DNA from 2 places in the Lentilactobacillus terminaliae genome. Region 1 is predicted to be linked to the other one. Evidence: predicted binding sites of a transcription regulator. Region 1 holds the regulator's gene; the other holds the start of a gene.
The links. The regulator NrdR, encoded in region 1, represses ribonucleotide reductase genes. The targets are predictions, from matches to a motif close to ACACNATATATNGTGT.
Positions count from the first base shown of each region.

Region 2: a site for NrdR is predicted at 13,248-13,263, ahead of pnuC (nicotinamide riboside transporter PnuC). Genes of this name have one in related genera too.

Region 1 is NZ_CP168151.1:926,767-943,663, reverse strand. Features, by position in the region: gene thrS (threonine--tRNA ligase) at 17-1,963, opposite strand; gene dnaI (primosomal protein DnaI) at 2,278-3,207, opposite strand; gene O0236_RS04675 (DnaD domain protein) at 3,217-4,590, opposite strand; gene nrdR (transcriptional regulator NrdR) at 4,591-5,079, opposite strand; gene coaE (dephospho-CoA kinase) at 5,086-5,682, opposite strand; gene mutM (DNA-formamidopyrimidine glycosylase) at 5,684-6,523, opposite strand; gene polA (DNA polymerase I) at 6,549-9,200, opposite strand; gene O0236_RS04650 (Bax inhibitor-1 family protein) at 9,400-10,119, opposite strand; gene murC (UDP-N-acetylmuramate--L-alanine ligase) at 10,220-11,551, opposite strand; gene O0236_RS04640 (DNA translocase FtsK) at 11,578-14,025, opposite strand; gene ytpR (YtpR family tRNA-binding protein) at 14,050-14,691, opposite strand; gene O0236_RS04630 (thioredoxin family protein) at 14,717-15,037, opposite strand; gene O0236_RS04625 (hypothetical protein) at 15,137-15,460, shown strand; gene trmB (tRNA (guanosine(46)-N7)-methyltransferase TrmB) at 15,435-16,091, opposite strand; gene O0236_RS04615 (ABC transporter permease) at 16,155-16,897, opposite strand, start outside.
Region 2 is NZ_CP168151.1:1,575,456-1,592,352, reverse strand. Features, by position in the region: gene O0236_RS08475 (fructose permease) at 1-630, shown strand, start outside; gene O0236_RS08470 (glucose-6-phosphate isomerase) at 655-2,001, shown strand; gene manA (mannose-6-phosphate isomerase, class I) at 2,016-3,011, shown strand; gene O0236_RS08460 (hypothetical protein) at 3,069-3,452, opposite strand; gene O0236_RS08455 (hypothetical protein) at 3,915-4,676, opposite strand; gene O0236_RS08450 (GH25 family lysozyme) at 4,689-5,615, opposite strand; gene O0236_RS08445 (YdcF family protein) at 5,867-6,898, shown strand; gene O0236_RS08440 (YxeA family protein) at 6,909-7,268, shown strand; gene O0236_RS08435 (putative metal homeostasis protein) at 7,331-7,447, opposite strand; gene O0236_RS08430 (hypothetical protein) at 7,648-8,829, shown strand; gene O0236_RS08425 (MIP/aquaporin family protein) at 8,880-9,611, opposite strand; gene O0236_RS08420 (hypothetical protein) at 9,975-10,373, opposite strand; gene O0236_RS08415 (EAL domain-containing protein) at 10,510-11,316, shown strand; gene O0236_RS08410 (hypothetical protein) at 11,309-11,812, shown strand; gene O0236_RS08405 (glycosyltransferase) at 11,815-13,104, shown strand; gene pnuC (nicotinamide riboside transporter PnuC) at 13,334-14,095, shown strand; gene O0236_RS08395 (MFS transporter) at 14,476-15,717, shown strand; gene O0236_RS08390 (chorismate mutase) at 15,714-16,001, shown strand; gene aroC (chorismate synthase) at 15,998-16,897, shown strand, end outside.

The sequences.
Region 1 (16,897 bases):
TGTCAAGGTTTTGTCCTTATTCTTCGTTTCTTGAGTAAGTATCGATATCGTTTCTGATTTCATCAACGAATGCATCGACTGATTCAGATTTAGAATCATCTTCACCATACTTACGAACTGAAACGGCGTTTGAGTTCACTTCGTCATCCCCAACAACTAAGGTATAAGGAATCTTGTGAGTTTGAGCATCCCGAATTAAGTAACCCATCTTTTCTGGACGATCATCAACGTCAGCACGAATGTTAAATTCTCTTAATTTCTCGCTAACTTCTTGTGCAAAGGCACCATGTTTTTCTTCACTAACTGGAATAACACGAACTTGATGAGGAGCTAACCAAGTTGGGAAAGCACCCTTATAAATTTCAGTTAAGTAAGCAGTGAATCGTTCCATAGTTGAAACCAAACCACGGTGAATCATAACTGGACGATGTTCTTGACCATCTTCACCAACATAATGAAGGTCAAATCGTTCTGGCAACATGAAGTCTAATTGGATAGTTGATAGAGTTTCTTCGTTACCTAGGGCAGTCTTAGTTTGAACATCAAGCTTAGGACCGTAGAATGCAGCTTCACCTTCAGCTTCAACGTAGTCTAAGCCTAATTCATCCATGGCACCCTTCAACATACCTTGAGCACGGTTCCACATTTCATCATCATCAAAGTACTTTTCAGTATTCTTTGGATCACGATAACTCAAACGGAATGTGTAATCGTTAATATCGAAGTCATGATATACAGAAACCATTAACTTAAGAATCTTTTGGAATTCTTCTTGGATTTGGTCAAGAGTTACAAAAGTGTGACCATCATTCAAAGTCATTTCACGAACACGTTGTAATCCTGAAAGGGCTCCTGATTTTTCATAACGGTGCATCATACCTAATTCAGCGATTCTAAGTGGTAATTCACGGTATGAGCGAATGTGATGCTTGTAAACTTGGATATGTGAAGGACAGTTCATAGGACGTAACTCAAGCATTTCGCCATCACCCATGTCCATTGGTGGGAACATGTCTTCACGATAGTGATCCCAGTGTCCAGATTGCTTGTATAGATCAAGGTTGGCAAGCACTGGAGTGTAAACATGTTGGTAACCATTAGCCACTTCACGGTCGATAATGTATCGTTCAATGGTTCTTCTGATAGTAGCACCATTTGGCATCCAGTATGGTAATCCGGCGCCGACCTTAGGATCAACGAAGAATAAATCAAGTTGGTTACCGATTACACGGTGATCACGGTCACGAGCTTCTTGACGTTGTTTCAAATCTTCATCAAGTTCAGCTTGCTTGTTGAAGGCAGTTGCGTAAATTCTTTGTAGCATTGGGTTTGATGACTTACCTTCCCAGTATGCTCCAGCAACTGAAAGTAACTTGAAGATCTTAACAGCACCAGTCTTTGGTAATACAGCGCCTTCTGAAATTCCTTTGAAATCGCCAATTTGGTTATATAGCACTTGACCATCAACTGCTAACTTGTCGATCAATGACAATTGATATTGATCATCGCCAGCTAATTTTTTAGCATCAGCAACTGATAATTCTAAAGAACTAATTTCTAAGTTATCTGAAACGATTTTTTTCATTGAGTTAGCTAAACCGTCAAGTTCATCAACAGTAATTTGAGTTCCGGCTTTGTCAGTGTCAACGTAGAAACCATCAACATCAGCAACGCTTTCACCAAATTGAACGTTATCAAAATCTTGAGTGATAGCCATTTTTAAGATTTGAGCAGCAGTTTGTCTAAGAACTGTTAAACCTTCAACGCTGTCCTTAGTAATAATTTCTAACTTGCCACCCTTATGTAAAGGTTCATTAATTGAATGTAGTTTGCCATCAACTTTAGCAGCAACGGCTTTTTTAGCTAAACTAATTGAAATTGACTTTGCAATCTCTTCACCAACAACTGCGTCAGCAAATTCTTTAATACTGCCATCTGGAAATTCAAATGATAGATCTGCCATATTATTATCTCCCTTTTTTATTGAACTGAAACCACAAAAAAAGTCCCTGGTGTACAAATATATACACCAGGGACGCATTTAGCGCGGTTCCACCCATATTACTTTAAATAAATTAAAGCTCTCAAGTGGTTGCTAACGGTTACCTACCGGGATAGCATTGTCCGCAATCCGAAGCTGAAAAGTGGTAACTATAGTGATCTTAACAGGTTTTCTTTCAGTATATGAAAACCCTCCCTGGGATGAGTCACGATAGTCATGTCTTTCCATCAATGATTAGAGTATATGATTACCAACAATTATTGTCAAATAAAATTTTAATGCAATCTTCGATTGGGACCATCCATTTCAACTGGTCGTGATAAAAATCTAATTCTTTCCATCAAGCGACCTGCCTTTAACGGCTCGTTATCTCCATGTTGAGTGACTCGCAAATGCTCATCCTCTAGTTTCTCCATTGAAAAATTGGAGGAGAAGAATGTTGGTAATTGTTGTTGCATTCGATACTCTAGAATTACTCCTAAAATATCGTCTCTCACCCAACTAGACATCGAATCAGCACCAATATCATCAATCATCAAAACTGACGATTTTTTTATTGAATCAATTTTACTAGCTACTGAATTATCAGAAATAGCTGCTTTCATCTCCACCGCCAAACTTGGAAAATGAACTAGTGTAGTTTGAACCCCCCATTCTGATAGCTTATTAGCGATTGCACCAAGTAAATACGTCTTTCCAACACCGTAATGTCCATATAAATATAACCCCTGATGGAAAGTATCGGGACTCGCATTGAACTCATCTATAAAATCAATGGCTGCATCAAGAACATCTGATTTATTACCATCATCAGAAAAGAAATTTTCAAGATTAGCATCTTGAACATCCTTTGGCATGAGAACAGTCGTAATCAATCGTTTTTGTGCCAGCTCTTTCTGTCTTGCCTGCACTTCAGGAGAGGCACTGTAGATGATATCAATTAAACGGTCGTTTACCACCAAATGAGGTAAATATCCTGGAGCAAACGTTTTCTCCTGGTGTGCATTTTTTTGCTTCACATTATAAAATTCATACAATTTAGCAATCGACCGTTCGACCGCATCACTAGCTAATTCGGATTGGTGTTCTTTCACAAAATCAGTGATTTCAGGGTCTTGCTTCACAGCCGTAACCAATTTATCAAAATTATCATTCAAATGCTTACTAGCCAAAATTTTCTTCATCGATTCAGAGACATTTTCCACTCAATTCACCTACTTTTTCTTTATATTTAGTCTATCCAACTTTTCTTTTAACTTTTTTGCCTTTTCAGGAGTCATCGTACTGCTTGACAAGTCCTTATTTCTATTCTCTCTCTTCGCCCAATCTGGCAATGTTTCTTTGACTGTGTGACGACCATTAGACTGCCTTCTGGTATTCTTTTTTGGTTGTGATTGCTCTTCTTGTCTTTTCTTGATTGCAACAATCGCATCCTCAGCAGTAGCCACTTTCTTCTGTGCCCAATCATTAGCGATTGCTTCAAGCAGACCCTTATTCACTGTGGCATTCCCCATGCTGACCAGAACATAGTAAGTCATGATGTTAATGACTTGAATTGGCAGTATGTCTTTAGCTACCAAGTCTCTAATTGCTCGTTGCTCGTTACTAGAAACAAAACCGCCCTTTTGTTTTTTGACCTGATTCAAGAAAGCTAGTGGAGCAGTCTTTTGGGCAATCAAGATAATTTGCTTAGTTTGCGTGTCAAACGAAGACTGACTAGCCTTAGCAACTGGTTTAGTGGCCTGCACAACTGTCTTCTTCATTTGGCCTGTAGTAGCATTCTGATAATCATTGGCAATTACCTGACTTAAACGGTCAGTATCTAATTGATTGTTCTTTAAATCAACGGCTTTTAAAATCAGCTTGCTCATCGTAACTTCATCAATATCATACAGTAAATGTTCCGCAATTATGGCGTTATATGCAGTCTTTACACTTTCGATATCAATAAATGAATTCGACAAAACTTCAATCAACAAATTAAAATCAAACGGATTTTGTTTTAGAGCCTGTTGGTTTACAGATAGTCTTGAGTGATCAGCTTTTCTCTGTTGTAATTCAACGACTTCTTTGGGTGGATTTTGCACCGCTGTCTTGGTAACAGTGAAGACATCCAATAAAGAAGCAGAGATATCTTGCGTCTCTTTTGAATCATTCTGTGGCTGATCGACTCTTTGAACCAATTGTTTGAAAGTTACACTACCAACTCTCCCTAATAGTAAGGTGGTTAATAAATCGGTTCGCAAAAATTCTGCAGATGACAGAGGTAAATGCATCGCAAATCGATAAACTTTTTCATTACCGATAGACGTTGATAACAAGTCAACAGCTTCGAGTTTATGCTGAGCCGTTTCGATATCTGAAAGTGATAAATTAAGAATAGATTGCAGTTCGTAGAATGAATGTGCTTTGAATTGATACTTATCTTCTCTAGCAATTCCAAATAATAGCATGTACAACGAAAAAGCGTTTGAACCAATCAATGGTAAATATAGATCGGTTAATACGCTAAGATTCGGTTCCTGATTACTATTACGAGCTGTTGTTGCGAATCGACTATCTGGCGACAGTCTTTCCTCATTTACCATTTATTTATCACCACTATTATCCGTTGAACTGTTATCATTTTTTTCCATCATTTCTTTTAATTCTTTATAAAAGACTGACATATCCTTGAATTGACGGTAAACCGATGCGAATCTGATGTAGGCAATTTGATCTAAAGATGCAAGATCTTCCATCACATATTCACCAATTTCATTACTGGTAACCTCACTATCTCCACTTGAGCGAAGACGGTTTTCGACCCGATCAACCAGGTCAGTAATCGCGTTCATTGATACTGGACGTTTTTCAGCTGACCTAACAATTCCCTTCATCAACTTTTCACGATTGAATTCTTCACGATTACCATTCTTTTTGATTACTAATAACGGGGTAACTTCAACTCGTTCAAAAGTGGTAAATCTGAAGCCACAATTTTCGCATTCACGTCTGCGTCGAATAACCCGACCATCATCAGTTGGTCGACTGTCAATAACTTTGGAACTATTGTGACCACAATGAGGACACTGCATGAACGATCACTCCTTAAAATTCTCTTTTTTTATCCAATTATCTATCTGTTGTTTAGTTAAGTTAAACTCACCTGAATTATAAAAAACTACATCGGCGAGCTCTTGTTTAATTGTTAATGACCACTGGCTGGCAATTCGCTTCATTGCATCAGCAGTCGCCAACTGATTTCTATTCATTAATCTAGTAAGTTGCGTTGTTGGATCCGCATAAACCAATACTATCTCATCAACTATACTATTGTACCCATTTTCAAACAACGTTGGGGCGTCCAGAACAATCACATTTTCTGATGAATGCAATTCGATTTGATGATATATTTCCTGCTCAATAAACGGATTGATGACTCGAATGAGCTTAGTTAACGACCGCTTTGAACTAAAAACCATGTTACCAAACCGTTGCCGATCTAGCTCACCATCTTCATTCAAAAACTCATCCCCAAAATTGTCAATAATGGCCGCCAAACCTGGTTGACCCTTTGATTCTACTTGTCGAGTCACTATATCTGCATCGATAACTGAGATGCCTAATGACTTCAAGTAATTAGATACCTGGGTCTTACCAGTGGCAATTCCACCAGTTAAACCAATAATCTTAGGCATGCTAACCCTCCTCAGGTAAAACCTGACAATGAGGACAGAAATGAGTTCCTCGTTGAGCTAATTTGATTTTAACGATAGGTGTCCCACAGCGCAAACATGGTTGACCTTCACGCCCATAAACATTGAGTTGATTCTGGAAACTACCTGCTTCACCATACGCATTTGAATAAGAATGAACAGTGGTTCCATGACCAGCAATGGCCTTTTGAAGTTCTAAAATAATATTTTTCCTTAATTCAACTAATTCTGGTTTGGTTAGTGAATTAGCGGGTCTTTCAGGGTGAATTTTGCTCATCCATAATACTTCGTCAGCATAAATATTTCCCAAACCGGCAATATTACTTTGATCCAATAAGAATGGTTTGACCACTTTTCGACTTTTACCAAAAATTTTCACCATATAATCAATGTCTAAGGTGTCTTCGGTTGGTTCAGGACCAATCGTCTTCAATCCCGCCACCGTGTATTCGTCACCGGTATTAACCACTGACATCCGGCCAAACTTACGAGTGTCATTATATCTTAATTCACGACCATCGGTTAAGTGAAAAATAATATGTGTATGTTTGTTAGGTTCCGTACCATCAGGCACCACATCATAATTACCTTCCATTCTCAAATGAGAAACAATCGTCAGCCCATCTGACAAGCGAATCAACAAATACTTGCCACGGCGATCAACTTTTTCTAACTTGCGATTTTTTAGCGTAGCAATAAATTGATCTGCAGTGACATTACTGATCATTTTTGGATACAGAACTTCAATATCCTTAATAGTACTGCCTGCAACTAATTCATTTAATCCTCGTTTTACTGTTTCAACTTCAGGTAATTCTGGCATCTAAACCCCTCACTAACATAAATAATTATTTTGCTTCGTACCAATTCTTGCCATAATGACTTTCTACTTTTAATGGAACTGCCAAATCGATTGCTTCATCCATTACCTTAGGAATCAATGTTTTAATTTCGTCTAATTCCTCTTCAGGAACTTCAAAAATCAATTCATCATGGACTTGTAGCAACATCTTCGTATCCATTTTTTCTAATGCTTCATCCATTTTAATCATCGCAATTTTGATGATATCTGCTGCGCTTCCTTGAATTGGTGTATTCATAGCCGTTCTTTCGGCAAATGAACGCAGATTAAAGCTCTTAGAATTAATGTCTGGTAAATATCTTCTCCGATGAGCAATTGTTTCGACATACCCGTGCTCTCGAGCAAATTTAACAATATCTTCAGTATACTTTTTCACACCTGGATATTCTTCAAAGTATCTATCGATGAATTCCCGAGCTTGTTTTCTTGTGATCCCAGTGTTATTTGCCAGACCATAATCAGAAATTCCGTAGACGATTCCAAAGTTAACCGCTTTGGCTTGTCTTCTTAAATTAGGAGTAACATCCGCATTGGACTCCAAGCCGAAAATTCTCCGGGCAGTTTCCGCATGAATATCTTCACCAGACTTAAATGCGGCCTGCATATTTTTATCACCAGATAAAGATGCAAGAACTCGTAATTCAATTTGAGAATAATCTGACGAGAAGATCTGCCAGCCTTCATGACTAGGAACAAAGGCTTCGCGAATTCTTTTACCATCTTCTGATCTGATGGGTATATTTTGCAGATTAGGATCAACTGATGATAATCGACCAGTGGCGGTCAATGTTTGCAAATAACGAGTATGAACTTTTGAGTCATCGGGATGAATAACCTTGAGTAGCCCTTCAATATACGTCGACAATAACTTACTGATTTGTCGATAATCCAATATGTTTTGCACGATAGGAGCATCTGGAGCTAACTTTTCCAAAACATCGACGGCAGTTGAATAGCCAGTCTTGGTCTTTTTAATTACTGGTAGTTTTAGTTTTTCAAATAATATTTTCCCTAATTGTTTAGGTGAACCAATATTGAATTCTTCACCGGCTTGATTGAATATTTGTTGTTCAATTTCGCTCTGGCGTTCTTTAAACTTGCTGCCCATTTCTTCCAACGTTTGGGGTAAGACCTTAATCCCAGCAATTTCCATCCGTGAAAGAACAAAGGCAATTTTAATTTCCATGTCGCGATACAAATCTGTTTGATCATGTTCATCTAATTCGACAAACATCTTTTCGTGAAGCTGATCAATGGCACAGGCTTTATGAATCAGATGATCCAAGAATTCTGGTTGATCAACTGGTATCGAGCGTTTAGCACCTTTACCATAAACATCCTCATCAGTTTGAATATTACGATATCCCTGACTTCTAGCAATTGTTGCCACGTCGTTACTGTTGTTGCTGGTATCCAATAAATAAGAAACCAATAGCATATCAAAATCAACGTTTTTCAACGTGATTCCCAAACGATTTAAAGCTACATATGTCCGCTTAGCATCAAAAACATTAACCTTAATTTTGTCTGATTCTAGCAACTTCTTAATAACGGGGCTACTTAATAAGTCTATTTGATTACTAGCAAACCATTTTTCTCCGCTACCTAAAGCAAAGCCAACAATATCAGCTAAATGATAATTCTCATCACTTAATTCCACTTGAAGTGAAAACTCATCATTAATGGAGTCCTGAACATCTTGAAGATTATCCTTCGTCAACACTTGATATTCAATTTCTGTGCTTTGGTCAACTTCTTCACTAGGAGCTAACTTATCGAGAAAAGATTTGAAGCCCATCTTCTCGTAGAATGCTGGCAAAGTTTCAGAATTGTCTCCTTGGTAAACTAAATCATCTAATCCGATGGTTAAAGGAGCATCCCGATTAATAGTTGCTAAAGTTCTAGCCATCAACGCTTTTTCTTGATCATTGATCAAATGTTCTTTAAGTTTCTTACCAGAAACATCATCGATGTTGGCATAAATATTATCGATGGTTCCAAACTGTTGAATCAGTTTAACGGCAGTCTTTTCACCGACTTTTTCGACTCCTGGATAATTATCAGAAGTATCACCACGAAGACCTTTAATTTCAATAATTTGTTCTGGCTTAACACCCAATTTTTCTTCAACGTAAGCGGGAGTATATGATTCTAAGTCAGTAACCCCTTTTTTAGAGACTTGAACAGTGGTGGTATTCGAGGTTAATTGCGTTAAATCTCTATCACCAGTCACGATGACTGTTTGATAATCACCAGATTCATCAGCTTGTTTAGCCAAAGTTCCAATAATATCATCAGCTTCGTAATCAGCAAGCTCATAAGTTTTAATACCACGATCTGCTAACATTTCTCGTAAAAAAGGAAACTGTTCTGACAATTCACTAGGTGTCTTACTTCTACCACCTTTATATTCATCAAACATCTTAGTTCTAAAAGTTGTCTTGCCAGCGTCAAAAGCAACCAACACATCCGTTGGTTGTTCATCTTCTAATACCTTGTTCAACATTAAGTTAAAACCGTACATTGCACTAGTATGCAATCCTTCGGAGTTAACAAATCTTTCCATAGATGTATAAAGTGCATAGAAAGCCTTGAACGCGACACTATTTCCGTCAATTAATAATAATTTTTTTGGCATTAGAATCTCCTAACAATTTGTATTGTGCGTAATTCTTCTCATTTAATTTTACCACGAAGAGAGCAATTATTACCTTACTCAGCTAATAATAATTCTAACTAATTCAAATCACGGATAAAACTCAAATATGTAAAAAAGGTATATGAAGAATTTGACTACAAATTCCTCACACACCTTATATAACTTAAACTTACAGAAATTATTTATTATCAGTTACACCCAAAATATTTAATAACTGGATGAATAGGTTAACAAAATCTAGATATAGTTGTAAAGCACCAAAGACGGCAATACCATTAACTGATACTTGACCAGTACTGCCATATTGCGTGTACATCTTGGTAAGACGATTTGAATCGTACATTGTTAAAATTGAGAAAATAACAACGGCAGCTAATGATAAGAAGAAGCCAATCGCTGAACTTCTTAAGAAGATGTTAATTACCATTGCCACGATCAAAGCAATCAATGCACCAGTAATCTGAGTACCCAAACGATTAAGGTTCCGTTTTGTAACGACACCCATAATAGTCATTGTCACAAAGATTGCTGCAGCGCTTAGAAATGCTGAGAAGATTGACTTACCTGTATAAACTAACAGCAATGATGAGAAGACTAAACCAGTTAACACAGAATAGATCATCAACATCACAAAACTAGCTGTCGGCCGTTTCATTGACTGAACTGAAATAACCATTGGAATAATGATCCAAGCAATCAATGAACCCCATCTAAGCAAAGGATTGGCAGCTATTGCCATTGCAATGGTTCCACCACCAGTTTCGACAACCACGTATGCGGTAATGGCTGAAACTAGTACGGCAAGTGACATCCAACCATACATCTTGGTTAAAAATTTATTTAAACCAGAGTCCGCGTTAACCACTCGACGAGCATCTTGATTTGAAAAGTTATCCAATTAAATCGCTCCTTTTTTATTGTTTTAAGTAATTTTAGCAAACAAAGACCATTAATCAAGCAATTATACCCAATTAATGGTCTTCATAAAGGAAAATTAATTAATTTACTTTTTTGCTTAAGTGACTTAGTAATTCTTCATAAGCTTGTTCATACTTTTGAATATCTCCCGCACCCATGAAGATAACAACATCATTATCGTAATCAAGTAATGGTGACATGTTTTCGACCTTCAAGATTTGACCACCCTTGGTAATCTTGGCACCCAAATCTTGAGAAGAAACATTTCCTGATTTTTCACGTGGTGAACTATAAATATCAGTCAAGAATACTTTGTCAGCCAAGTTCAAACTCTTAGCAAAATCATCCATCAATGCGATGGTTCTACTAAATGTATGTGGTTGGAAGACTACGATGATTTCTTTATTAGGATACTCTTGTCTAGCAGCATCCAATGTAGCCTTAATTTCAGAAGGATGATGTGCGTAGTCATCGATAATTGTCATGTCGGCAACTTTTCTCTCAGAGAAACGACGTTTAACACCAGAGAAACTGAGCAGTTCTCGACGAATTTCATCAAGATCGACTTTTTCAAAGTATGAGACAGCGATAACTGCAAGTGAGTTTAACACGTTGTGTTCACCATACAATGGCACTTCAAATTCTCCTAATGATTCACCATGATACATGACAGTAAATGTTGAACCACTAGTTGTTCTCTTCACATCAACAGCTTGAAAATCATCAGTGTCCTTTAGTCCATAGTAATATACGGGTACGTCAGCCTTAAGTTGACGGAGATGTTCATCATCGCCCCATGCAAAAATGCCTTTTTTAACGTGACTAGCAAATGATGTAAATGCATCAACAACATCATCAATACTTTCGTAATAATCAGGATGATCGAAATCGATATTTGTCATGATTGCGTAGTCAGGATATGTAGCTAAGAAATGTCGGCGATATTCATCTGCTTCGTATACAAAGAACCGAGCATCAGGAACACCCTTACCTGAACCATCACCGATTAAATAATCTGTTGGAGAAATACCAGATAACACGTGGGCTAATAAACCTGTGGTACTAGTTTTACCATGCGCACCGGCCACTCCAATACTGGTCTTGCCTTCAATCATTTTACCTAAGAAATCATGATAGCGGTAAACAGTTAGTCCCATGTCGCGGGCTTTTTTGATTTCTGGATGATCATCATTAAATGAATTACCAGCAATAATTGTAAGTCCTTCATGAATATTTTCAGGATCAAATGGCATTACTTCAATACCAGCTTTTTCTAATCCTCGTTGGGTAAATGTGTATTGTTCAATATCTGAACCTTGAACCTTCATTCCCCGGTCATGCAAAATAAGTGCCATTGCACTCATTCCCGTTCCCTTAATTCCTACAAAATGATAAGTCGTATCTGAATCCATATCTCTCTTCCTAACTAAAGTTATTTTTATTCTTGCTCACTATTCTTCCGATAGTAAATTTCTCTCGGCTTGGAACCGTGCTGTTCGGAAATATAATGTTGCTCTTCCAAATCATCAATAATCGTTGCAGCTCTATTATACCCGATTGAAAAGACTCGTTGAAGCTTTGAAGTAGAAATAGAGTCTTCCTCGGCAATATAATTTAAAACATCACCCATGATTGGGTCACTTTGCTCGGCTTCTTCGTAAGATTTTTTCAATGCTTCAGGAGAAAATTGATAATGTGGCTTACCTGTCTGTCTAACATAATCGATTACGCGATGAATCTCATCGTTCTTAACAAACGCTCCTTGTAGCCGAACTGGTTTTGAGGAACCGCTTTGCAAATAAAGCATGTCCCCTTTTCCAAGTAACTTTTCGGCACCAGAAGTATCTAAAATGGTTCGTGAATCGATCTGACTAGAAACAGCAAAAGCGATTCGAGTTGGAATATTATTCTTAATGGTTCCCGTAACAACATCCACACTAGGCCTTTGCGTAGCTACAATCAAGTGAATACCGGCAGCCCGTGCCTTTTGCGTGATTCTGGCAATATACATTTCTGTATCTTGAGAAGAAACCATCATTAAATCAGCTAATTCATCAATTACAATGAGAATATAAGGCATTTTCAAGCCATACTCTCCAGAATCCTCAGCTTTTTGGTTAAACTGTTTAATATTTTGAACCGAAGCAGCAGCCAGTTTTTCGTATCGTTCATCCATTTCTTTAGTAACCCATTTCAAAGCTTGAGTTGCTGTTTGTGGATCAGAAATAACTGGCGCCAACAAATGAGGTATGCCACTGTACATTGAAAGCTCAACTGCCTTAGGGTCAATCAAAAGCAGTTTCAAATCAGCTGGGCTAGCTTTATACATTAACGACGTTAATAAGCCATTAATAAACACACTTTTACCAGAACCGGTGGCCCCGGCAATCAACGCGTGTGGCATTTTTGAAATGTCCCCTACTACTGGGGTTCCAGAAATATCTTCACCAATTGCAGCGACTAATGAGGCTTGCTCGTTAACAAATTCTGGCGAATCAATAATCTCAGCCAAATTAACTGGTCTTGAATGTGGATTAGGAACTTCAATTCCGACTGTTGACTTGCCTGGAATTGGCGCCTCAATTCGAATATCTTTGGCAGCCAATGCAAGTTTAAGATCATCAACTAAATTGGTGATCCGACTAACTTTAACACCCAAAGCTAACTTGATTTCAAACTGAGTAATGGTTGGTCCGACAGTATAGTTAACCACTTCAGCATTGACTTTAAATGCCGACAAAGTTTGGTTCAACTTCGTAATTTGCTCCGTCACAAATGAATCGTTCAACTGAATGTTATCGGTTGGCTCTTTGTCCAGCAGAGTGATTGATGGTCGCCAATGTTCATTGAATTCAACTGGCGCATCATCCACTGAATTTTCTTGATCGGCCCGAGCATCTGAAACTTCACTTGCTTCGTTATGGCTGGTAAATGCGACTGACGATTGTAAATCTACCTGATCATTTTCAGGTTCATTAAAAGTATCCACCCGATTATCATAAGAACCAGTTTCTTTAGAATGGCGGTCAGTATCGTTTAACTTATTAGATCTTTGATGCAGCATCGCTTTGAATGATTTGCCAAGTCCTTTGCGAACCTTAACTTTCTTCGCGGCCCTTAGACTTGGTTGAGTTAGTGATTCTTCAACAGACGAATCATCTTCATCCATCTTCGAAGGATCCTCAACAGTAGTCATTGAAGTTTCAAAATTACTCTCTTGATAGTCGTTCATTGATTCAGCGGTATCAGTATCATCAATAGAATCCAATTGATTGTCCGTTTGATCATAAATATCTGGTTCAGAATCAGGTTCATTAAATTCTTCATTCGCCGAACTATCTGCCACCTCTTCATCCTCGACATCTTGATCATCTTGTGATGATACTTCAGTTGCTGAATTTGAATTATCGAGCCATTGATCATTAGGCAACGGTGCATTATCAGAATCACTTTCTCTAACAACCGGTTCCTCTTCAACGACAACTTGCCCAGATTGAGCATTTACTGTCGCATTATCTAAATCAAAATCATACTCATTCCCCACTGGACTAAATAAAATCAACTGATCTGGTTGAACAGCCAATTCAGTTTTAAATAAATCGTATAGTCCACGACGTCTGCTACCAGGAACGGCAGTTCTTTGGTTATTGCCTGGAGTTCGACGAATGCTTTTTTCACTCGGTAAATCATAAAATGAGCGAGCTGAGGCCAATACTTGTTGGCTAGTTTGCTCTCTTTTAGAAGTTTTGGTGCTTTCTTCTGGATGACTTACCTTTTTAATCTTAGATTGACGATCATCAGACTCTGTATTTAATTTTTTATTAGTTACTTCCTGCCGTTTTTCGCGTTTTCTACGAAAAAAAGCAGGGCCATCATAATGATTCATTGCAATCCCCTGCGTTTTTCTTTTTTAATCAAAAATGTGCTGACCTTTGTCAAAGTCAAAGGTATCACCAACTTCGCCAAAATCATTTGGCAAGATCAATGCTCCCTTTTTCTGTGGAGCATTGGCTAATCGTAATTCACGACCAGAAACAATCATGCCATCGCTCTCTACTCCACGAAGTTTACCAGGCCAAATTATTAATCCATCAGGCATCATAGCACCAACTTTGGCAACAACTACCTTGATATCTTCAGCCATGTTAGGTGAGCCACTAACGATTTGAAGCTCTTTTCCACCATCAACAACTGTAATGGTTACCTTCAAATGATCAGAATCAGGATGATCTTCCATCTTCTTCACATAGCCAATGACAAACTTAGGTTCTGGATCAAATTCAATATCTCCAGTAAAACCAGCAGCCACCAAAGCAGAATTTAGTTTGTCAACATCAGTAGCCGTTAATGGCGCTTGACCATTAACTCCTTCTAAGTCATCGAGAATCTGACTGGCATTAAAGAAGTTGTAACCTAACGTTTCATTAGATTCAACATCTGAAATTCGCACTATGTCATTCTTGATTTCTTGTTTTTGCTCTTTAGTGTCTGGACGTAAGATCACAATTAATGTGTCGCCCGTCCCCTTAGGATTATAACTTGCAATTAACATTTAAAAAACCTTTCCATACATCAATTTAATTAAGTGAGTTGATAAAATCTTCAACCTCTTTTTTTGTTTTACGGTCTCCGTTATTAAAACGACCGATTTCTTCGCCGTCAGAAAGCGCAACGAAACTTGGGATTCCCATGATACCCATTTCAGCAGCAAGATCGATATTTTCATCACGGTCAACTGTTAGAAATGTATAATCAGAAAATTCAGATTCGATTTCTGGCATAGCTGGCTTAATGAAGCGGCAATCAGGGCACCAGTCAGCAGTGAAGAATAGCATGTATTTGCCATCTTTGTGCTGATCTATGAGGTTGGCGTAGTTAGTTTTTTCAAGTACTTCCATTTGAAATCCCTTTTCTTTCTACTGAATGAATCAGTTAATTTACAAAGAGCAAGCTTGCTATATAATGTATCTAATAATTAAATTACTGGAGGCATCATGATGCAAGCTAAATCTCTTCTATACAGTTTATCACTTACTAGTATTTCTATGGTACTATTTGTCGCTAAAAAACTTGGTGATAATAAAAAACATCAGGCTTTAATGCGATCACTGCAAAACCGACTCATTAATAAGGTCAAGCCAACAATTGATGACTCTAATTTAACTTTCCTTGGTAGCTGGTTTGAACAGAACAGTAACAATGGTAAGCAAGCGTTTCACTTCGGATTAGACTACGAAGATAATTCAGCAAATGTTTTAATTCACGAGTATTACGCTGACCAATCTGGTGTTATCACTAGTCATCAGGTAACGATGAATTAAACTTGGCTACCAGTTTATAAATTGGTCCTTTGGGACTGAATTTCTGTTCATACTCTGTTTCGACGTTAGTAACTGCTTCTGGTGAATTATGCAGATCCAAACTAACGTATTCATAACTCATGCCATAGTTATTAAAACTAATCAATGAATACTCAAACAATCCACGATTATCAGTCTTAAATTCAATGGCACCGTCTTCTTGTAAGACTTCTTGATAGCTTTTCAAGAAACCTGGTGACGTCAATCGACGCTTTGCGTGACGAGATTTTGGCCATGGATCAGAGAAGTTAAGATAAATCTTTTCGATTTCGTGTTGGTTGAAAAATTCATTGACATCCCCACCGTCAGTCAAAACGAATTGAAGGTTAGGTGTTGGCGCTTCTAAAAATGTTCTTAATGCAGTGGCGATTACAGACTCTTGCAGTTCAATTCCAATAAAATTGATTTCAGGATGTTGTTTGGCCATTTCAATAATAAACTGACCCTTACCGGTACCAATTTCAACATGTAATGGTTGTTCCTTAGCAAATCTGGATTGCCATTTGCCTAAATAATTTTTCGGTTCTAGAACAATGTATTCTTGGTGGTCATTGATAAATGACGCTGCCCATGGTTTTTTTCTAACTCGCATTTTCTGCCTCTTTCTTTTTAATACATAAGTAAAGCTGGGGTTTAAATCACCTCAGCTTTTTAATTAACGTTTTATTGCAGCTCGTCTTAGTCGACTAGGAACATACCAGTAAATGAACCCGATCAATTCAATCACCTCTACGATGATTACTGAACCAATTGTCGTCCAATTACCCCAATTTGCGATTGCCACCGCGATGGCAAACAAAATGGCAGTGACCATTAACATATCCCTAATAACGATTTGAAAGCTTCTTAATTGATTCTTTTGGTCAATTGGATAAATGTGCACGAAGGCATTGTCATCAAAATGGTAATAAAATGGCACCAACTGAAAACCAATCAAATAGATAAATAATACAGCCAGAATAATTGGTAGCCAAGTTCCACTAACAAATAGAAGTAAAACTAAACCAATCACGGTTAATCTAACAAAGAGACCGCTCATTTCTGTATCTCTAATAATACCATGTGCATACAGGTACAAGTAAGTGTTTTCTGCTTTTGGTTTAATGCGATTTACTAACCAGTCAAGATAACGACGTCTTTTAACTGAACCACCGATCTCTTTGACATCAGTAAATAGATTGAAAAATGAATAGATCGTATGCATTCGACTATTCTCATCATCAATAGCATCTCGCCAGTCCACAGGAACATTGCCAGATAATTTTCTGGCGTACCACATCAATGTCAATAAGAAAATGATACTGATGATCATTCCCACAATTGAGTTAATGTAAAATGACGCTACCAACGTAATGATAGGCAAACAAAACCTAATAATCGTTCGATTAGCTAACCAAG
Region 2 (16,897 bases), 650 kb from region 1:
TTAGCAACAAGTGCGAAAATTAATCCATCGTATTTAGGATCCGCATATTGGACAGCTGCTGAAGCCAATTTAAGCGTGGCATTTGGCTGGAATTTATTTTGGACGTTCTTGATTTTAGGGGTGCTAACGACTTTATTAAATGCTGCTTTAGTGGGTAAACTAGAATGGGGAAGAGCTTTAGGAAATTTAATCTTTATGGTGCCATTCTCAGCATTGATTCAAATATTTGAAAACTTTTTCATTGGTAAATACCCAATTTTTGGCGGTCTTCCGGATGCTAACTCAACTGGGATGATAATTTTTTACATTCTACTTAACTTTTTTGGGGTGGCGTTGATTGGAATTGCCATTTCGGTTTATCAACGGGCAAACGTTGTCTTGCATCCCGCAGATGATTTGATGCAGATTCTGCGATTTAAGTATTTTAAGGGTAATGCTAACTTAGCCATGTGGGCTTCATATATTCCACCAACAATCATGGCAATTATGGCATTTGCTATCACTAAGCAATTTACTAATTTCGGTTTAGGAACCATCTTTGCTTTTTTGTTCCAAGGAGGTATTACGGGAATTGCTGATAAGCATGTATTTCCAAAGTTAAAACATCAAGCGCTCAATGTTGGTAAATAAAAAATAAACGGGGAGAGATAAACAGTGGCTCATATTAAATTTGACAGTTCAAAATTATCTAAATTCGTTCATGACAATGAATTAGGTGAAATGCAAGCAATGGTAACAGCAGCAGATACAGAATTGCGCCAAGGTACTGGTGCTGGTAGCGATTTTCGGGATTGGTTAACCTTACCTAAGGATTTTGATAAGGATGAGTTTAACCGTATTAAGGCAGCAGCTAAGAAAATCCAGTCAGACTCTAAGGTATTAGTAGTCATCGGAATTGGCGGTTCGTATTTGGGGGCTAAAATGGCAATTGATTTTTTGCATGATGCTTTCTTTAATTATGTGCCGGACGATCAGCGTGTATTTCCACAAGTTTTCTTTGTTGGTAACTCACTTAGTTCGTCTTATGTGTATGATCTAATTAACTTGATCGGTAATCGAGATTTTTCAGTTAATGTGATTTCTAAATCAGGAACGACCACTGAGCCATCGATTGCTTTTAGAATCTTTAAAGAAAAGTTGATTGCCAAGTATGGCGAAGATGGAGCTAGTGAACGAATCTACGCCACGACTGATAAGCAACGGGGGGCTTTAAGACAAGAAGCAGATGCTCATGGATATGAATCATTTGTAATTCCGGATGGAGTTGGTGGCCGTTACTCAGTATTGACCCCAGTCGGTTTATTACCAATCGCGGTCTCTGGAGCCAATATTGATGACTTAATGAAGGGAGCAGCTGATGCGGCAACTGAATATACCAATTCTGATTTAACTAAAAATGAAGCTTATCAGTACGCAGCATATCGGAATATTTTGTATCGCAAGGGCTATACAACTGAGCTGCTTGAAAATTATGAGCCTAACATGATGTATCTATCTGAATGGTGGAAACAATTAATGGGTGAATCAGAAGGGAAGGATCAAAAGGGCATTTATCCATCATCGGCTAACTTTTCAACTGATTTACACTCACTAGGTCAATATATCCAAGATGGATTACGGAATTTGATGGAGACCGTTGTTAAGGTTGATCGACCAAATCATGATATGGATATTCCTCAAGAGACTGAAAATCTTGACGGCTTGCAGTATTTGGAAGGTAAGACAATGGACTTTGCCAATACCAAGGCCTTTGAAGGGGTAACTTTAGCTCACACTGACGGTAACGTACCAAATATGAGCGTTCATATTCCTGATCAGTCAGCATATACGCTGGGATACCTAATCTATTTCTTTGAAATTTCAGTATCGATTTCTGGTTACTTGAATGGAATTAATCCGTTTAATCAACCAGGAGTTGAGGCATACAAGACCAATATGTTTGCTTTGCTTGGAAAGCCTGGTTTTGAGGAACTTGGCAAGGAGTTAAATCAAAGACTTTAATTAGGGGACGTTGAATGATGAATGAACCACTGTTTATGGTACCAGTATTGCATGAAAAAATTTGGGGCGGTGATCAGCTAAAAAAGCAATTTGGATATGATATCCCGTCACCCAAAACAGGTGAGGCCTGGGGTATTAGTGCACACAAAAATGGATTAACGACGATAGCCAACGGGGAATATGCTGGAGTTAAGCTCGTTGATGTGTGGCGAAAACATCCAGAGCTATTTGCAGATATGGATACTACGAAGCCATTTCCGTTAATGGTGAAAATTTTGGACGCACATGCTGATCTATCAATTCAAGTTCATCCAAACGATGCTTATGCTAAGAAACATGAGGGACCAAGGGAACTTGGCAAGACTGAATGCTGGTATGTATTATCAGCCACACTTGGAGCAAGCATTTATTATGGTCACACAGCAACCACTAAGTCTGAATTACGTGAGATGGTGCAAACTGGAAATTGGCAAAAGCTGCTTAAACGTAAGGTTGTCAAAGCAGGAGATTTTATTTATGTACCCTCAGGAACAATTCACGCACTAGGAGCTGGAGTGGTCGTATTGGAACCTCAACGGAGTTCTGACACAACTTACCGATTGTATGACTTTGATCGAATTGATCAGACTACGGGTAAGAAACGGTCGTTGGATTGGGATAAGGCAATGGATGTCACAACGGTACCATTCACAGAACCGGTTGTTGAACAGGAAACAATTGAAGAAAAGAATTTCCAACAAACCCAGTTAATTGATTCGCCAGACTTTATCGTTAACCGACTAAGAATTAAAGCAGACAAAACTATTTCAAAAACTCAGCCGAAAGATTCATTCACATTAGCATCAGTGGTGGATGGCTCAGGTGAGATTATTAAAGATGGTCATAAGTCGACGCTGAATAAGGGGGATCATTTTATTATTCCGTCTAATTTTGGTGATTATGAAATCGAAGGATCCGAATTAGAGATAGTTACTACTGAGCCCGGTGAAAAAATTAAACAAATCGGTTAACTTAAAAAAGCGCTACTGAGTAAATTCTCAGTGGCGCTTTTGTATTTCGGTTAGATATTAAATTACCACATCAAAGTGATAGTTAGTCATTGCAGTGCCACGGTCGTGAACAACTCCCCAACCAAGTGGCGTTTTAACTTTGGTTCCGAATTTGTATGAACGGGGTGCTGAAACAATCACGTATCCGTGTTTGTCATAACCACCATGATTTCTGGTACCATCAGCGAAACGACTTCCTGAATAGTAGGTCCATTTCTTGCCATGGTATTTAACTACGCCACGGAATCTGAATTGGTGTTTAGTGACGTAAGCTTTTCCACGGGGGTTTTTCTTTTTAGCTTGGACTGTTGTAACAGAATTAGTAACCATTGGTGTAATAATCGTGCCAACGTTAATCCCAAAGATGATGGTTAATAGAATGATGCCTTTTTTAAAATTCATATTGTTTTTAAATTTCCCCTGCTTTAAGTAATTACAAGTGCTAATTGTAATGGAAGTTAATTACTAACAGGTTACAGAGCTTGGACAATGCCATTAAGAAAGAAAAAAAGGATGCTTCATTTGCCTAAATATGATTCAGGTAAATGAAGCATCCTTATGACTATCTAAATAGAGATAGTGGCGATCTTAAACGGGTTTTGTAGTTTTCCCAAAACACAGCCCTAAAAGTAGATGTTGATTCTAAATCCACTCGATGGTTATCCGAAAAGACAAAGGGCTGTTTTTTACTATTTTCATTGCGGAGCCTATGATGTTTGAGTTGAACGTAGGTAACCAACCCAATCAGCACAATATAGAGCACCGCTAGCAAAATTATTGCACTTAAATATATCATTTTTCACACCTCAAGAAATCTATTATTTCATGGAAATCGCTAACATTTCAAGAGTATTTTGTGAATTATTATTTCATGCTGGCAGCCATTTTGATACCGGCACTAGCAGAGTTGGCCTTTAGCGTATAAACCACAGAGCCTTTTTGGAAGGTGATAGTCTGGTTTAAACCAGTTGTATCACCAGCGAACAAAGCAACCGTGCCCAGGGTCTCTGGTGCAGGTAAGGAATACTTTTCAAACATGTTAACCGCGGAAACAGCAGTAAATTTAGGGTTCGTGTGATTCACACGGCTGCCGTGAACTGAAATTGACCAACGACCTTCGTTCCACGAGATATATTCTTGGCCAGCTCCGGATTGCGTTCTACCAGTGATTGAGTGACCCAAGTTAATTTTTGGTAGACCTTCTGTTGAACTTGCAGGTTGGAAATTGATACTTTCCTTGGCTGCTGAAGAATTAGTGTAAGTTTTCTTAGTTAAAGTGGCATAAGTGTTGTTAGAAATTTTGTTCGAATTAAGTGGTAGCGCGTGATTATCAAGCGTATAAACAATTTTTAGGTTGTTTGAATTACCAGTTTCTTTTGCGTTGACGGTGTGATCATTGGTTAAACCACTAGTTTGAGGAAGCAATGTGTTGTTGAACTTCTTACTTAATTGTTGAGTTAATGACATAAAATGATTGTCGCTCTTGGATGAACTGCTAGGAGCCTTTGAGTTTAGTTGGGTCTTTGAGTCGCTTTGATAGTTTTTAGTTTGTTTGCTTTGGTTCGTTGAGCATCCCGTTAATACTAATGCTAAAGTGGCGGCAGCAACGATTTTAGATAGTTTCATTGTAATCCTCCATTATTCAGTAATGTATGCTTTGTTAGCTGTGATGTAGTGACCATCTGAAGTACTAAAGTAATATGAGCCGGTTGAACGTTGATGAATGCCACTAATGGTTATTTGGGTTCCAGCAGGCACCTTTTTCTCCCGGTTGTTCGTGTTGAAAGTGGTCGAGTTGTAAAGGTAAATTGTTTTGGTAGCAGTGACCTTAGGAATACTAGTTTGGTAATAAGCCGAGTCGTTCAGTGCAGTATGTAGTTCAGTGTCACCTACCCACCAAGAAATTGGCTTATCTGAATTAAGAATGGTGCTTGCGTCGATAGATTCTTTTAAAGCAGGCACGTATTTCTTGTTAGAGTATTGCCATAAATCAGTGGTGATCGTTGGTCGAGCAGAGTAGTTTGCAATCCATTGAGCATCAAATTTTTGACGAGCTGAATTGGCATATGTGGTGGCAAATGACTGATATGAATAAAAAATTAGTTTCTTATCAGTTAAAGAACGCATTTGATTGTACCAAGCTTTGACGGCATTGTTGGTGGTACCGGAATGCACATCATTTTCTTCGAAATCTAATACATAAAACTTGGCATTTTTGTTTGAATTGGCGTAAAAGGTCTTAGCCTCAGTTTTGGCGCTTGCAGCACTAGTAAATGTGGAGTAATCATATTCACCAAATGGAATGCCGTATTTTACATAAAGATTAGTGTTATTAGTGGCATATTTATCCTGATAGTTGGCTCCATATTGACGCCTGTTAATAATAAATGATACCTGATTTTTTAGATTGGCAACTTTAGTACTGGTTAATTTTCCTTGCCATTCTGAAATGTCAGGAATAATCGTCGTATCAGCTTTAGAACTAATTTGAGCAGTGATCGACAAAGTGAAAATTAGCGCACCTAAAAATGCTAGCCACGCGGTAAAGGTTCTTTTCGTATGCATGTTTATCCTCCATTAAAATGTTTGTGAAATTGATGATTCAAATTGCGTCACTTCCTAAATTAAACCAGAATTGGTTGAGTATCAATGGTTCTGTCCAAAATGTTATCAGTTTGCAATAAACGTTTCCTTCAGAACTTTGGTGAGGCAAACACATACCCGTGTTGTCGTAATCTCTTAATGAATAATATTTTCTTTTTTAAATGTCGCAATGTAGAATTAAGTTAAATATTTCAATTAAGGATGGTTAGCATATGGCACTTATAATTTCCGGGTTACTGCTTTCAATTATCGCGGGTCTTTTACTGCGAAAAGATAGGAGAAATTTTTTTGCTGGTTTAATTCTGTTTGGCGGATTGTTACTGATACTTTTGTCCAGTGTTATCAGTATATTGAATGCCATAGTGGGAATGGCACCAGAAAGTACCGAAGCGGTTGTTTTATTCATTTTGATTGGGATGATTGGTTTTCCAATTTTGGCTGGTGCTGCGCTGATTATTAATAGTCGAGTGATGGAGGTTAAAGAAGGCAAGAGTTTAACTGCTAAATTGTCGCTGATTTTTGGTTTGAACTTAATTGTCATTGTTTTACTTGGATACTTGGTCCTGAAGTATGCAAGTGCGTGGCCCACAGCGATTGTGGCAGTCATGTTCTGGACTTTGATGGTCGATATCTCGCTGACCTTCATTTTTATGGGATATTTATTTTATTCATTTATGTATCAGATGTTCCCAGTTAAATATCCTGCTGATTATGTGATTACATTAGGGGCGGGGGTCAGATCAGATGAAGTTTCTCCATTATTAAAGAGTCGCCTCGATCGAGCCATTCAATATTTTAAAAACTTTTCCACTAATAATTCCCATATGATTCCTAGTGGAGGACAGGGCCCTGATGAACCTTACTCAGAGGCATATGTTATGGCTAAATATTTAAAAAATAACTCTATTCCTGAAGAAAGAATTATATTAGAAGATAAATCTACATCGACTTATGAAAATATGTTATTTTCAAAGCATAAGATTGAGGCAGATTGGCAAGAACAAGGACAAAGTGGAACTCCCAAAATTGTTTTCTCTACCAATAACTATCATGTTCTGCGAGGAGCAATTTATGCTAAACGCGCAGGATTGAATGCACAAGGGGTAGGAGCGCCAACTTCATTTTATTTTCTGCCTAGCGCCATGTTGCGTGAATACATTGCCATTCTTTCAATTTATCGTAAAACGACTTTTGGAATCGGCATCTTTTGGGCGTTAATATCCGCGCTATTTTTCATTCGATAAGGAGAAGCACATGAAGAGAAGAAACGTCATTATAAGTTTAGTGGTGGTCATCGTAGTATTTTTAGGATTATTCACTGCTGGATATGCTTGGTACTTAAAAAATTATGGTGGGATTCCATACTACACACAGATTACTACCAAGGGAGAAAGAATCAGTGCCTCATATAAGCAATATAAGTATGACCAATTTGGGTACGATAAAGACGGCCATCAGCTTCGCTTGAAGTTCACCAGTGGCCCAGTTATGAGACCTTTAAAAATGGGTGCTTATCTGAAAGTTAGTTATAACCAAAAACGAAGCCAAGTTATTTCTTGGGAAAAGGTATCTAAGAGTGACGTGCCATCAAAGGCGTTGACCAAATTAGATTAAAGAAAAAAGCCGTTCAACCATCCAGCTACTAGGCTGATGATCGAACGGCTTTTATAATTTAATTACTTGGTACCTTTTTGGCGCTTAACGTCGTGTAAGGCCTTTAAAGCACGCTTACGTGTTTTGATGTTAGGACTCTTTAATTTACGATATGAAGATGCTTGATCTAATTTTTCCATGAGATTCCCTCCGTTAAATAGTAATTATTACTGTTTAAATATAAGGGTCATGGCACTAAATGTCAATCATTATTAATTAAAGAACATTTTGAGACGTCAAAAGAGTAAATATTTTCAGAAAATATTAAGTTCTATTTTGAAAGTCAAACTTACCGGACTCTTGTGATATCATTGTTTTTGTCACGTAGGGGGTTAAGACTGTGAAAAAAGTTAAACTAGTTGTTGGAATCGTTTTTGTGCTATGTGCATTGGTAATCTCATATCAATCGTCCCTAGTTAATGCCACATTATCATTTGCTAATTCTACAGGCAGTCAACGAGACCTTTTTGGACTATACTTTGGGGTACTAATCGCGTTAGCCGGCTTGATTGAAATTATTTTTAGAAATACCAAAAGACGAATAATCAAATGGTTGCCAACAGTTATTACGATTTTAGCACTGATTGCAACAATGTTTGATAAAAATAAAAACTTCCCCGATTTAAAAATATGGGGAATTATAGTTGTGATTGCCAGCCTTGGAATTCTCGCTGGTGATTTGTACACGGAGCCACTCCCTAATGATGAGGATAGCTATATTCAAGAAATTGAATCAACTAAACCCGAGGATGAAAGCAGCCGTCTAATAAAATATCAAAACAATAACTGGGTTACTACCAACAAGTCATGGTGGTTGATTTTGATTGCCAATCTTTGCTTTTTAATCGTGGCAATGGTCATTGGTTTTACCATGATTAATAGTTCACTGCACGGTGCATTGATGAGTAAAACTAGTGATTCTTCTATCGCGACTGAAGATGAGGCAATGTCATCTGCTAACATTAGTGATCCTAATAATGTCGGTCACGCTCCGCTGAGAAAAGTTGGCCAATATTTTTACAGTGACCATTATGGGAAAATTTCCTTATTGGGTTTGTCGAACAATGTGAAGCATTCACCCAGTGTTGCCCAAGTCAGCACAACGATTAACTACGTAAAAATAGCAACTAATAAACCATTAAATGCCGATCAAAAATTTAATTCAGGCAACGATTTCGATACTAACGAAATTAATGGCCCCTACACCTATTTAAAGGCTCAATATACGGTAACCAATAATTCTGACCGTTCAATTATCGTTGGTGGACTAAAACAAATTGTGTTGCCTGATCAAAAGCAAATTAACAGCAGTGACAGAACGGTTATTGATAGCGGTCAAGGTGAGGAATTAGCCCCTGATGCAAAGCGCAGTTATTATTTACATGTTTTGTTAGATAGAAAATCTGATACCTTTAGACCAAGTTATGTTCGTCTTTATTTTTCTGAGACAAGTGATTCTGATTCCTTCGTTATTCGAGGGAGTCAATTCGATGTTACAATGCCAATCAATTATAAAAGTTAAAGAAAAAACGTGGTGCTCACAAGAGCACCACGTTTTTAATTAGAAACATATTACATAAAGATACCTTTGAATGCGAAAACAGCTGCGATACCTGCAATAATTGGGGCAACAACTGGGACCCAAGAGTAATGCCACATTGATTCACCCTTATTTTTAAGTGGATAAAGGGCATGGACAATCCGAGGTCCTAAATCTCTAGCAGGATTTAAAGCAGGGCCAGTTGCTCCACCAAGTGAAACGACCAAGGTCATTACTAAGAATCCAAGGGTAAAGTTGGCTAATCCAATGTTTGCTTTAAATGCAATATCGTGGGTAATAGCTAACGCGCCAAAAATTAGGATAAATGTGCCGACAAACTCGTTGATGAATCCATCTCGGTTTGAATCAGCATTATCGATTGTTGCAAAGGTTCCTAAAATAGCACGGGGATTTTCGGTTTGATCATAGTAGGGTTTGTAACTCCAAACTACGACCAATTGACCAAACATTGCGCCTAGAACTTGAGCGATAATGTATGGAAGGACGTCACTCCAAGGAAATAGACCATTTAGGGCCATTGCAATGGTCAAGGCCGGGTTGATTTGCGCTCCAGATACTGTGGCAAACATCATTGCAGGAATCATAACTCCGGCACCATATCCAAGACCGATTAAAATCCAACCGCCGTTATTTCCTTTAGTACCTTTTAAATCTACATTGGCTACGGAGCCGTTACCTAAAATTACCAGCAAGGCAGTACCAATAAATTCAGCAATTACTCGGATGAGTAGGCTGTATGTCATTGTCTTCACTCTTTTCTAATTGTTTTTTCAGAAGAACCATTAGTTAATGAAGCACTTGATAGTCTCAAAAATATTTAAATTGCAAATTCAATACATAAAGTGCGTTAGAAATAAAAAAGTCAGTGCGAAGGCATAGCCTGGGCCACTGACATCTATCAAATGATTTAATGTTAATTTCTAAGATTCAATCTGAAGTTATCATGACAATATAAAAGTATACCAGCAACTGCTACTAATATAAATGACAACTAATTTACAAATTATTAAATTATAAAAAATTAGCTTGCAAAATCTATTTATTGGTTTAGAGTAATAGGCTGTGTACAACCTATTAGAACGCAATTATATAACTTATTAGTAATACTAATCGGCTCTAGTTAAGCTAACTGTTAATACGTTATCTGGCGTTGTATCATAACTTGCTAAGATTCCGTTGACGACATCTGAAGCTTTACCATGGGTTGACGTGGAACGATGATAGGTATTGATCCAAGTTCCTAATGCATCTAACCCAAATTCGAAGCCTTCAAAGACTTGCATATAAGTCGATGACGCTGGCTCGGGCGTAACAATGGTAACTTTAGTGACTCGCTGGTCTTTGATGATGATTGTCATTTTAATGACGTCGGTGTTAAAAACGGTTTGTTCACCATCGGCCAATGTTGTCGGCAACTTGTATTCTTGAATTCGCATGTTGTTGTTATATGCATCGGACACGTATTCGTAAGTTCCTAAATCGTGTTCCCCTAACTGTTGTGACATAATAAAATCCCCCTTTAATAAATCTACACAAATTATAACTAATTTTACTTTGTGGCGGTATTATTTTGGCTTTTGAATAGCCGAGGGAAATAGTTGATTGATAGATCTTGGAATTTATATTAGGTAGGTTATAGATGTGTTCATAAAACTGACTGATGATTTGATTACTGCAACAATAATTATTTTGATGTTTTTTGCAGCAGTCACAATAATGTATATTATTTATTCGAAAAATTACGATCGCCAACGCAAGTCTGGCCCGCATGGAAAACTGAAATTTTTCGGACAACCACAGTTTGATAACCAAGGAAAACTTTTGGGTTATGAATTGTTGTTACGAGAAATGAATGAATCAGGTCAATGGCAGGTTCCGTGGCGACCTAATTTGTTAACTTTAAAGCAATTCCTAGACTTAATGAGGGAAGCTGTTAGATCAATCCCTAAGGGACAGGACGTTGCTGTTAATTTATCTAAAGAACAGTTACTAAATCCAAGCTTTGAGCCTTTTATCAAGTCAGTTATCAGTATTAATCCAGATCATCAGGTCGTGATCGAAACTGATTTATCCAACCTGGCTAGTAGGCGCGAGCAAGCGTTATTACAACGAATTCGTTCGGCTCGTTCACTTGGTGCCAAGTTAAGTGTTGATTCTGTTGGTACGACGATGAAAGAATATAATCAATTAAACGCCTTCGTTGGTTCGATCGATTATATTAAATGTTCTATGGATGAGTATCGAAAAAGCACTCCAGATCAGTGGCTGGACGTTAATTTAGGTTCTTGGGTGGCATTTGCCAAGCAACATGGGATTGTTTTAGTTTTAGCCAAAGTAGAAACTGGTGCAGACTATGGATTGGCGAAACAGCTGGGAATTAATTATGTTCAAGGCTATTACACAGGTAAGCCAATGGAAATCGAAGATGGGGTTTTGGCTGATGAATGAGAATAAGAATCAAAGTAATTATATCGACGAATTTTTCGAGTCAGGGAATTTGGGACTTAAAATTAAACAAACGTTCATGGCTGATTTTGGGTGGTTAGGAGTTTTGTTACCAATTACAGTGGTAGTGATTGCTAGTACTCACCGTTATTTAAGGATTTTCGGTATCGGATTGCGATTAAACAGTCTTGTTTCATTTGAAATATTTTTACTAATTATTTTGGCATTCGCTTTCGTTATCATAGGTGGATTTTCGTTGTCGATGGCGATTATTCAGCATGAGAGAAGTAAACATTATCTAAATAATTGGCCGAATTTTGACCCAATTAAACGAGAAGTGGTCATTAACAAAATGGAAGATTTTGCTACTGAAAAATATGGTGATCAGCAATATAGACAAAGTGTTCGGTCTTTAGTTATTCCCAAGGAGCAAAATATAGAAAATGGTACATTGATAAATCTGGTTAAAGCGATAGATGAAGAAGGCAAGGAAGAATAATTATGGGACATATGGGGTTAATACAGTGGGGAGTGCTGATATTGTCGCTTTACCCAATTTTAGGAGCCTTTTTTTGGTTTTGGGGTGCGATAATGTATCGCATCTTAAATCGTGATGATCAATCAGTTAAATCTATTGATGAAGACTATGAGCCGTTGATTACGATTATGATACCGGCACATAATGAAGAAATTATGATAGAACACACGCTGAATTATTTACTTAATGACTTGAATTATTTACTTAATGACTTGAATTATTCTAACTACGAGATACTAGTAATGGATGATGGTTCAACAGATGATACGCCAAAGACTCTTGCAGAAATACAAACTCGTTATGATAATCTAAGAGTAATTAGAATAGATGATAATAAAGGCAAAGCCCATGCTTTTAACGTGGGCATGTTTTTTGCAAAGGGTGAGTACATCTTAAGTAATGATGCCGATACTTTGCCTGAACCAGATGCGTTGAAAAAGTATATGGGATACTTTACTCATGATTCAGATATTAATACGGCTGCGGTGACCGCAAACATGGATGTCCAAAACCGAACGACGATTTTGGGTAAATCACAAACGGTTGAGTTTTCAAGTATTGTGGGAATTATTAAAAGAAGCCAAAGTGCAATCAATAATTCAATGTATGCGTATAGTGGTGCCAACACGATGTATAAAAAAGCTGCTTTGTTTGAAGTGGGAGGATTTAGGCAGGATCGGGCAACGGAAGATATCAGTATTGCTTGGGATCAACATTTAAAAGGAACGGTTCCAAAGTTTGCTCCAGAAATCATGTTTAATATGACGGTCCCAGAAAAAATTGGTGAGCTATTTCGCCAACGAAGTCGTTGGGCAAAAGGTGGAACTGAGGTTTGGCTAACAAATATCATGGCATTTATTAGACACCCAATCAAAAATAAATATCAATTCACGATGTTTTTAGACTCCACGCTATCGATTTTGTGGTCATTCTTTTTTGTTATTTCAACTTTAGTTTTTATCGCGATCATTGGTAAGTTACTGATTATAGGAAGTTATCAACATATATTGATGTATTTGATGTTTTCGTGCGTTATGATTGTCAGTGAATCGATCGCTGGTGGTCTTCAGTTACTTACAGCGTTAATCCTTGATTTTAATGGTGCCAAGATGAAGTACTGGATTTTCGCACCAATTTATACGTTGATCTACTGGATTATTAATCCGTTGACCTTGGTATGGACATTTCCGGGAGCAGTTAAAACAATTTTAGGTCGTGGGAGTGGTACCTGGGTTAGTCCTGAAAGAAAATAAATATTTTAAAAGTTAATTAATAAGCCTGCTAAAAAAATTTAGCTGGCTTATTTACTAGGTTTGCTGGTAACATTAATAGGTCGTTTTTTGTAATTGAAAATAAATTGTCCACAACCGTTGATTGACTTTGAAATGATTCGGATATACTATATATAGTGTTGTTTTTAGTAACACGACACTATATATAGTATGAAGGCTGCAGCCCAACTAATTATTGGGAGTGGAAAATTTGGATAATACAGTAGCAACAAAAGAGAAACATAATTTAATTACTTATTTTAAATGGTTAGTGCAACAAGTTAAAGGTTGGCCTCAACAAAATTATTATTTATTCTGGTTCTCAATGGGTCTACAAATCATGACCCTAGTCTCTAATCCCATCACTCCGTTGGCATTTATTACCTTCATTGGGACAACTTTAGGGGTCTTATGTATTTTATCGATCAACGCGGCTAAAGCAGTTAACGGTTGGTTAGGAATCTTATCATCAATCTGTTTTATTTATGCTGGTTGGACTGCCAAAAATTATTTATCTATCTTTGAGCAACTTGCTTACATCGCAACTCTTGACTTGCCAGTATTGCTTGCAGTTAAGGCATGGAACGATGATACAGTGAATAATTTGCGAAAATTTGGTGCTAAACAATGGGTAATTTCTATCGCCGGAACCATTGTGGTTTACCTTATTTCTGGTTGGTTAATTGGTCATTTGACTAATGATCCCCGACCTTACGTGGATGCATTGAGCTTTTCAGTTAGTTTAACTGCTGGAATTATGTGCTTCATGCGTTATAGCAATCAGTATTTCTGGTGGTTATTCTCAGGAATCTTCCAATTGATTCTGTGGGGAATTACGTTTAGTCAGGGTGATGCAACCTTGGCCATGGCTGTGAATTCAGCAGTATATGTTGTTAATGATATCTTGGCATTTACTGTTAGTCCATGGTTTAACAAAGGCCGCAAACGCCAAGGATTGGATGAAATTAAATAATCTAGCAATAAATAGATGCTACCGTTATTCGGTGGCATCTATTTATATTAAAATTAAATTAAATTAAAATGAGTGTTGACAGCTCATAATTTAATTGTTTTAATGTATTTAACATAAAAAACGAAAGGAAGCTAATCGCTATGACATTAATTAATCATCAGGCAAATAAGTTTTATTATAGCTATCTTGTTTATTAAGGTAGCGTCTGCTTTTGCGTGGACGCGTGTGTGTTCACGTCTAAGCGGGTAATAACCATGATGGTTGATCAGCTAGACGGATAGATCTAGCTGGACAAGTGTTTTAGTCTTTAGGTTTCATAAAGACAAGGGCCGGCTAGATAATCTAGCTGGTCCTTTTTTATTATCTAAGGAGTGAATTAAATGAATACTATATCAAGAAGAAAGTTATCACTGGTTTTATACATTAACTACATCGTTCACGGAATTGGGTTGATTATTTTAACGCAGAATATGCAATCGTTAGGAAATTTCTGGAATGTTCCCATCGCTACTGTGTCATACGTTATTTCTGGAATTGGAATTGGTAAGTTAATTGCTTACTTTATCTTCGGTTACCTCTCTGATCGTTTTGGTAGGAAGCAGATGGTAATTGTCGGAATGGCAAGTTACTTGATTTTCTTCATTGGCATGCCATTCACAACCAACTTAGTTATGGCATATGGGTTAGCAATTTTGGCTGGAGTTGCCAATTCAGCCTTTGATGCAGGAACATACCCAACATTCATTGAGATGGGAGGTAATGCTGGCGCATCTAACGTCTTCATCAAAGCGTTTATGTCAATTGGTGAATTCATTTTACCTTTGGTAGTGGCTAGTCTTGAGTCAAATAAATTATGGTTTGGTTGGTCATTCATCCTTCCATGTGGGTTATTAATGATTAACTTTTTCCTTATTCGTAAAACTACATTTCCTCATGCCAAGGTCGAAGAGGTTGAACTTGAAGAAGAGAGTAATGGTCCCAGAGGAATCAAGAAGTTGATCGCATCAGTTGCATTATCTATGTATGGTTACACTTCAATGGCCATTATGATTTTATTTACCCAGTGGATTACCGTTTTTGCTCAACAAAAATTAGGATTTTCAGTGCTAATGGCACACGGATTGCTTTCACTTTACAGTATCAGTTCAATCGTAGGGGTTGTGGTCACATTCATAATTTTGAAATTGGGAGTTGCGGAAGAAAAAGTTTTATTAGGCTCCACATTAATTTCGTTGCTGTCGTTGTTCCTGATTAGCACATTGAGGAATCAATTATTGGTAATGATAGCTTCTGCAGTATTTGGGTTCACCGCCGCTGGTGGAGTATTACAAGTGGCATTGAACTTACTATTGAAAATGCTACCAGTCCACAAAGGAATTATTACCGGGTTGTACATGACTTTTGGTAGCATCGCCACATTCACGGTCCCAATCGTTACTGGTAGATTGGCAACTGAAAACATTCAATCAGTACTTAATTTTGATGTTTTTATCGGTATTGTAGGTTCTGTTTTAGCATTAGTAACAATTCTTTGTTTACAACGGGTACGAACTTCAAACACGGTTTCACAAGTGATATTAAATACAAATTCAAATAAAAAAGATAGGAGTTTTTTAAAATGACAGAATTAGAACAACTAAGAAGCCAAATTGATCTTGTTGATCACGAATTAACTGATTTATTAAACCAACGTTTTTCACTTACCGAACTGATTGCAGCGATTAAGGAAGAGACTGGCCAGCCGCTGTTGGACTTTAGTCGTGAAACTAAAGTCATTCAAAAAGTAACCAGCTCAATAAATAATCCAGAATTGGCAGATTCAATTGCGACTATTTTCCAAGTCATCATGGATGAATCAAAACAACAACAAAAAAACTTATTGCAATTAGGGGAGGTCAGAAAATGAACTACTTAACAGCAGGAGAATCTCACGGACCACAATTAACTGGAATTCTTGAAGGTATTCCAGCAGGTATGCACATTGACGTAGACGAAGTTAACGAAATGCTGGCTGCTAGGCAAGGCGGATATGGCCGGGGTAATCGTCAAAAAATTGAACATGATGTTGTCGAAATCGTTGGTGGAGTTCGCCATAGTAAAACTTTAGGTTCACCGATCGCATTAGTCGTAAAAAATCGTGATCATGCTCACTGGAGCGAGATTATGGATCCAATCAGTCCAGAGACTCCTGAGAATACTTTGAGACAAGTAAATCGGCCACGTCCAGGACATGCTGACTTAGTTGGTGGTATGAAATATGGACATCACGATTTAAGGAATGTGTTGGAAAGATCATCGGCAAGAGAAACTGCCATGAGAGTGGCAATCGGGGCAATTTGCAAACAGTTGTTGAATCAATTAGATATTCAGATTGTTGGCCATGTGGAACAAGTTGGCCCAATTGCTGCGAATGAAAACAGTAGCTTGAATGTTTCAGAAATTGAACAAGCAATTAGTGAAAACGATTTGAGAATTATTGACCAAAGCCAAATTCAACCGATTCATGAATTGATCGATCAAACTAAGCGTGACGGCAATACATTAGGTGGAGTCGTTCGAGTGGTGGCTACTAATGTACCAGCAGGATTAGGTAGTTACATCGGCTGGGATACTAAATTAGATGCCAAAATGGCCGCAGCAGTCATGGGAGTCAATGCAATTAAAGGAGTTGAGATTGGTGACGGTTTCGATGCAGCAGCTAGTCTAGGCAGTAACGTTATGGATGAAATTGCTTGGCAAAAGTCAGAAGGATTTGACAGATTAAGTGATCATCTAGGTGGTTTCGAGGGTGGAATGACTAAT